Regions from separate parts of the Nitrospirillum guanabarense genome, predicted to be linked through region 2. Evidence: riboswitches for the same ligand, from Rfam matches in the RefSeq annotation. Region 2 holds a riboswitch; the other holds the start of a gene.
What was found. Region 2 has a riboswitch for glycine ahead of UAA55_RS00580 (D-amino acid dehydrogenase). Riboswitches for the same ligand answer to the same signal wherever they lie in the genome.
Positions count from the first base shown of each region.

Region 1: it holds a riboswitch for glycine, as region 2 does, so the genes downstream of both, gcvT (glycine cleavage system aminomethyltransferase GcvT) here and UAA55_RS00580 (D-amino acid dehydrogenase) in region 2, are expected to answer to the same signal.

Region 1 is NZ_JAYEER010000004.1:1,895,905-1,899,307, reverse strand. It holds gene ispH (4-hydroxy-3-methylbut-2-enyl diphosphate reductase) at 1-665, opposite strand, end outside; gene UAA55_RS26805 (hypothetical protein) at 978-1,475, shown strand; glycine riboswitch at 1,617-1,722, shown strand; partial or broken gene gcvT (glycine cleavage system aminomethyltransferase GcvT) at 1,947-3,061, shown strand; gene gcvH (glycine cleavage system protein GcvH) at 3,134-3,403, shown strand, end outside.
Region 2 is NZ_JAYEER010000001.1:143,044-146,446, forward strand. It holds gene UAA55_RS00575 (hypothetical protein) at 1-269, shown strand, start outside; gene UAA55_RS00580 (D-amino acid dehydrogenase) at 335-1,585, opposite strand; glycine riboswitch at 1,626-1,727, opposite strand; glycine riboswitch at 1,730-1,818, opposite strand; gene UAA55_RS00585 (amino acid deaminase/aldolase) at 1,832-3,052, opposite strand; gene UAA55_RS00590 (TetR/AcrR family transcriptional regulator) at 3,128-3,403, opposite strand, start outside.

The sequences.
Region 1 (3,403 bases), on a different contig from region 2:
ACCAGGATGGCGTCCGCCTTCTCGGCGATGGCCTTCACCGCCGTCTGGCGGTTGGTGGTGGCGTAGCAGATGTCTTCCTTGCGCGGGCCGGCGATGGCGGGGAAGCGGGCCTTGAGCGCGGCCACGATCTGCACGGTGTCATCCACCGACAGGGTGGTCTGGGTGACGAAGGCGAGGTTCAGCGGGTCGTCCACCTGGACGGTGCGCACATCCTCTTCCGATTCCACCAGCAGCACGGCGCCGGTCGGCAGCTGGCCCATGGTGCCCACCACTTCCGGGTGGCCGGCGTGGCCGATCAGGATGATCTGGCGGCCATCGGCGAAATGACGCTCCGCCTCACGATGGACCTTGGATACCAACGGGCAGGTGGCGTCGAGGTACAGCATCTGCCGGTTCTCGGCCTCGGCCGGGACCGACTTGGGCACGCCGTGGGCGGAGAACACCACGGGGCGGCCGTCCGGCACCTCGTCCAACTCTTCCACGAAGATGGCGCCCTTGGCCTCCAGGCCCTGCACCACGAAGCGGTTGTGCACGATCTCGTGCCGGACATAGACCGGCGCGCCATACCGCTGCAACGCCACCTCCACGATCTGGATGGCGCGGTCCACACCGGCGCAGAAACCACGCGGGGAGGCCAGGAGGATGTTGAGCGTCGGCTTGGTCATGGTGATTGGGTCTACTCGGTTCCGGTAAGCCCCGGATACGGGGCCGATCATGGCGGCGGATCATAAAACGGCGCGTCCGTCGATCGCCAGCGCCGTTACGTTAAATCTTGTCGCCCCTCAATATAGGGACGGCGCAGGCGATGTCTTGTGCCGGTATGGCTGCTTCTCTATTGTCGCGTGGCCCCGACGCCGGCCGGCGTCCAACTCCAGACGAGCCCCGCTTCAATGAACATCCACACGGACACTAATATAGGTTCGCCCACCAGGAAAGGCACCCGCGGCCGCCTGGCCCTGCTTTTGGGGATGCCTCTCATGCTGTCGCTGGCGGCATGCGCCAACAAGAACGTCGGCTACCGTCCCGGCTGCCCGACCGTGGCCATTGTGCGCGACGCCTCATCGGTGGGCGTTCCCGGCGCCAATGGGCAGCTCAGCTACACCGCGGTGATGCCCAATATCGAGGGCCGCTGCGAGTACAGCGAGAAGGGCGTGACCATGACCGAGAACCTGCGGGTGGGCGCCAGCACCGGTTCGGCCTATACCGGCGGCCCGCTGCCGCTGACCTATTTCGTCGCCGTCACCGACGCCGACCGCAAGATCCTGACCAAGCAGACCTACAACATCACGCTGGACGTCAGCACCGGCAGCGGTGGTTCGGTGGAGCGGCTGACCCAGTTCATCCCGCTGAGCCCGGAAGTCGACGGCCGTTACTACGAGGTGCTGGTGGGCTTCCAGCTGACGCCGGAGCAGCTTGAGGCCAACATCCGCTTCAATTCCAAGCCGCCGGCGCCGCCGGTTCCGGCCGCGAAGTGAGATAGAAGGCACGGTGTCAAGGGTTCGGCCGGCCGGGCAGGGGCGCCAGGGCCGGGGAACCACCAGGAAGGCGGGTCGCGGGGCAGCGGCCCGCCTTTACTTTTTGGGGCCCTTTGGATTAGGGTGCGCTCGCGAAGCTGATGACACCTCGCGGGAGAGACCGGCCCCAGTGGGCTACCCGCTTGGGCCGGCGCCGAAGGAGCAACCGCCCCCGGAAACTCTCAGGCAAAAGGACCGCGAGGAAGAAGCGCATCTGGAAAGCGGCCCGGCCTCATAGCAACGCCTGAACCATCCCGGCACCGGGGTGGCTTTCCGGCGTTCGAGGCCACAAGCCCACCGACGGAGTAAGCGGGCCACGCCTGGTGACAGGTTGCCGCCCGTGAATCTCTCAGGGTCCGGGACAGAGGGGGGCGAGCCCGCACGGAATCCGTCCGTGCGGGAGGAACTCGTCCGCCGGGAGTCCCAGCGCTTATGGCCAGTGAAACCAATTCGCCCCTGCTCGTTACTCCCCTGAACGCCCTGCACCGCGAGCTGGGCGCCAAGATGGTGCCCTTCGCCGGCTATGACATGCCGGTGCAATACCCCCTGGGCGTGCTGAAGGAGCACCTGCACACCCGGGAGCAGGCCGGCCTGTTCGACGTGTCGCACATGGGCCAGGTCATCCTGCGCGGCGACGGTGTCGTCGATGCCCTGGAAAGGCTGGTGCCCGGCGAACTGAAGGCCCTGAAGGAAGGGCGCATCCGCTACAGCTTCTTCACCAACGACCAGGGCGGCATCCTGGACGACCTGATGATCGCCAACCGCGGCGATCACCTGTTCCTGGTGGTGAACGCCGCCTGCAAGGTGCCGGACATCGCGCACCTGACGGCGGGGTTGCCGGGCATCGAGGTGGAATACCTGGGCGACGACCGGGGCCTGCTGGCCCTGCAGGGCCCCACCGCCGCCGCCGTGCTGGCGCGCTTCATCCCCGACGTCGCCACCATGCCCTTCATGTCCATGGTGACCGCCAGCCTGAAGGGCATCCCCGTCACCATCGCCCGCTCCGGCTACACCGGTGAGGACGGGTACGAGATCGGCATCGATGCCGACCGCACCGAGGATGTGGCCCGCCTGCTGCTGGCGGAGCCCGAGGTGGCGGCCATCGGCCTCGGCGCCCGCGACAGCCTGCGCCTAGAGGCCGGCCTGTGTCTCTATGGCCATGACATCGACACCACCACCACGCCCGTGGAGGCCGGCCTGACCTGGGCCATCTCCAAGCGCCGGCGGGAGGAGGGGGCTACCCCGGCGACGCCATCGTCCGCCGCCAGCTGGCCGAGGGCGCCGCGCGCTACCGCGTCGGCATCCAGCCCGAGGGCCGGGCGCCGGCGCGCGAGCATACCGAAGTGCAGGACGCCGCCGGCCAGACGGTGGGCGAGGTCACCTCCGGCGGCTTCGGTCCCAGCGCCAACGCCCCGGTCGCCATGGGCTACGTCACCGCCGCCAGCGCCGCCGTGGGCACGCCGCTATCGCTGATGGTGCGTGGCAAGGCCCTGCCGGCCAAGGTGGCCGCCATGCCCTTCGTGCCGCAGCGCTACTACCGCGGCTGATCCCTATCGCGTGGCCCGGCCGGTGCCGGGCCCGCCTTGCCATTGAACGCCTTTCCCCCGAGGAGCAGAACCATGACCATCCGTTTCACCGAAGACCATGAGTGGATCAGCCTGGACGGCGACGTCGCCACTGTCGGCATCACCACCTTCGCCCAGGGGCAACTGGGCGACGTCGTGTTCGTCGAGGTGCCCGAGGCCGGCCGCGCCCTGACCAAGGGCAAGGACGCCGCCGTGGTGGAATCGGTGAAGGCCGCCAGTGAGGTGTTCGCGCCCGTGGACGGCACGGTGGTCGAGGGCAACCAGGCCGTGGTCGAGGACCCGTCCCTGGTGAACAGCGACCCG
Region 2 (3,403 bases):
AAACCGAACGCCAACGTGTCGTCGCCCACTGCAGCAGCCTTTACGCACAGTGGGAACTGGCGCGGAAGCAGGGCGAGTTGGAGGTGGACCGGACGGAATTCAGGGCCGAACAGCTCAACCACAGTACGCGCTCCCTCCAGGAGGCGATGGATGACTTGAACCACAGCCAAGCCGCCAGGTGTAAATCGGCGCGATCAATTGACTCCGCCGACTTCAATAGAATCAAACGGATACCGCGCCGATCGGCGTCCAAGCCGCACGCCGATTAATAGTCCAATGGTTTCGTGTGGCACTGTCTGGAGTTCCAGTTGGATGCTGTTTCACACTGGAGCCCTCACCTCCCCTCACGATGCGCCGCCACAAGCTGAGCCGTCATCCACGCCGTCATGGCCGACAAGGTCCAACCGAGATGCCCGTGGCCTGTGTTGTAGTAGACGCCCGCGCGTCCGCCGGGTTGAACGCGCGGCATCATGTCCGGCATCATGGGCCGCAGCCCGGCCCATGGAACCACGCTTTCCACGCTGACCCCAGGGAACAAAGTACGGCACCAGCGTATCAGCGGAGCGATGCGATCGGCCCGGATATCGCGGTTCTCCCCATTGTATTCCGCGGTGCCGGCGATACGGAACCGTCCGACGCCCAACCGGCTTGTCACAATTTTCGTGGCATCGTCCAGCAAGCTGACCCAAGGGGCCGCCTGTTGGCTCTCGGCATCCGGCAGGTTGACGGTGATGGAATAACCCTTCACCGGATAGACGTTGACACGGTCTCCCAACTGCGATGCCAGCCATCGCGATCCCACGCCTCCGCACACGACAACCCGGTCGAAGCGCCCCTCCTCTTCGCCGACCGCCCCTCGCCACCGGAGTTCGACACCATCGCGCCGCGGCTTCAGGCCGGTAATGACGGTTTCAAAACACAACTGTCCACCGCGCCGGGCAACAGCCTGGGCCAAGCCGGTGGTATAAAGGTGGATGTCCCCGGTAAAGTCGCTAGGCGTGTAGAATCCGCCTAGGAAACGCTGCTGTAGAGCGGGTTCCAACGCCTGGATTTCGTCGGCGTCGACGGGCCGCCGGTCGAGGCCACCCTCGCGTAAGAGGGCGTTGACACGGGTTGCGTGCGTCAACGCCGGCACATCCCGGTAAATGTGCAGAATACCACGCTGCTCCAAGGCGAAATCGATGCCTTCCCGATCAGCCATATCAAGCAGGTGCCGGCGCGCCGCGATGGCCAAGCGGGTGGTGGCGATGGTGTTGTCACGGTAGGACGGCAGGGCCGCCAGGAACTCCGCGAACCAGCTATATTTGTGCCAGGACGGTCCGGGATTGACCAGCAAAGGCGCATCCCGGCGCAGCATCCACTTAAGGCCTTTCACGACCGTGCCCGCCTGGTTCCAGACCTCGGCGTTCGAGGCGGACAATTGCCCCCCGTTCGCGTAGGAGGTTTCCATGGCGGCATAAGGATGCCGGTCGAATACGACGACGTTCTCCCCGATTTCCTGCAACTGATACGCCGTGGTGATGCCGGTGATGCCGGCCCCGATCACGGCGGTGCGCGATGATGATGTTTCAGCTGTCTGGGACATGGTACGGCTCCATCCGCCGGGCATCCGGCGGAATACGCCCCATCCGTGTTTGGGCCTGAGAGCTTCACGGGCTTTCCCCGGGATGGGGGTCCGCTTTCTCCTGCGGCGGGCCGGTTCCAAAAGGATGGCCACTCTTCGGATGTTGGGCCTGGCGCGGTCCGGGTGCCTGAGAGATTCCGGGGCGGTTGCTCCTTCGGCGATGGCCCTTGGCCATGCTCTCCCGCGCGAGGCACAATGAAAATTACTCTACAGGAAGCAGTGGCCCTGTCCACGATACGTTTTGGCCCGCTCCACCACCTGCCCGTTCTCGATCAGCAGCAGTTCATTGAAGCGCTCGCACAGTTCGCCCGCTTTGGCGTGCCTGAATAATACCGGGTCGCCGATCCGGAGTTCTTCAGGTCCATCATAAACCACAGGTGTCTGAACCTCACCGGCCCCCTCGTCGGGGATCAGCCGGCTTCCCTCCGGCAACCAAGGGATCGGGGCCCGGTTCAAGCCACTGGGGCCGGAGGCCGGGTAACCGCCCCCGCTACAGGTGAAGACATCCCTTTTGGGCTGACGGGCGATGCGGACGGCAAAGCCTGCGGCAGGCTCAAGCTTGAAATCACGATAGTGATCAAAGAGGGCGGGTGCGTAGAGCGCCGATCCGGCCGCCAATTCCGTCACGCTGGGATCGGTCCGCGTGCTTTCAAAGCTGCCCGAGCCCCCGCCATTGACAAATCGCAGGTGGATCCCGGCCTTCTTCAACATGTGCACGCTGTCGTCCCGGCGGGCGTTCACCTGGGGGCCCGACCGGGCTTTCAGCCTGCGCAGGATCAGATTTCGCAAGCCCTGTCCCGGAACGTCGTCCATAAGTCCGGCGATTTGACCTTCGTAGCCCATCAACCCCATGAGGCGCACCCCGGTACATCCATCAATGCGGCGGGCCAGGGCCAGGACATCCGACGGCGTCCTCAAGGGAGAACGACGGACGCCGAAATGAAGCCCCGGCAAGTCCGATGACATGTCCAAATCGATGGCAACCCGGAAGACAGCGGCGCTTTCCCGGGCCATACGGTCCAAGTGGTCCACCTGCACCGGACTGTCGACCATCAAGACGATGTTCCGACCGAGCCGCAATTGCCGGATGACCCCCGCTAGGTCGGCGGCTTCCGCGGACGGATAGGCGACCAGGAGATCGTCGAAACCCTCCTCCGCCAACCAGGCCGCTTCAGCGGGTGAATAGCACATGAGGCCGGAGAGAAACGGGCCCTTGCCATAATATCGGCGCAGGATGGAAAGGCATCTCACCGACTTTGTCACCAACCGGATGGGTAAGCCCGCCGCCCGCTTGGCCAGCGCGTCAACATTGCGCTGCATCACCTCAAGGTCGACGAAGGCCACGGGCAGCCGTTCCCGCGCCAATATCGCCTTGTATCGTTGGTATTGATTGCCGGCCGTATTGGCCGCCGCATGAAAACCATCCATGAGCATTCCCCGTTAAGCGCCAGCACAGGACTGGCGTCTCCGGGAATGTTACTCTGGACAGAAAAATAGTAAATACTATATTTTTGTCTCTTCGGTGCGGACCAACCCATCCATCAGACCGCTGATCAGATACGCAGCTTCCCGGAAAAGAACGTCCGAAGGCAGGCGATCCTCCTCCAATGCCAATTCGTCGATGACATAGCCGAATTCGGCGCCAATGCGCAGGCGATACCAGAGAAGGTCGGGAGGAACCTGTGGCCATAACCGGCGCGCGAGCTCGCACATTTGATCCGTGAATTGCCTTTGAGATTTCAAACGGATATGCGCCAGATTTGGCAATGCGCGCAGGGC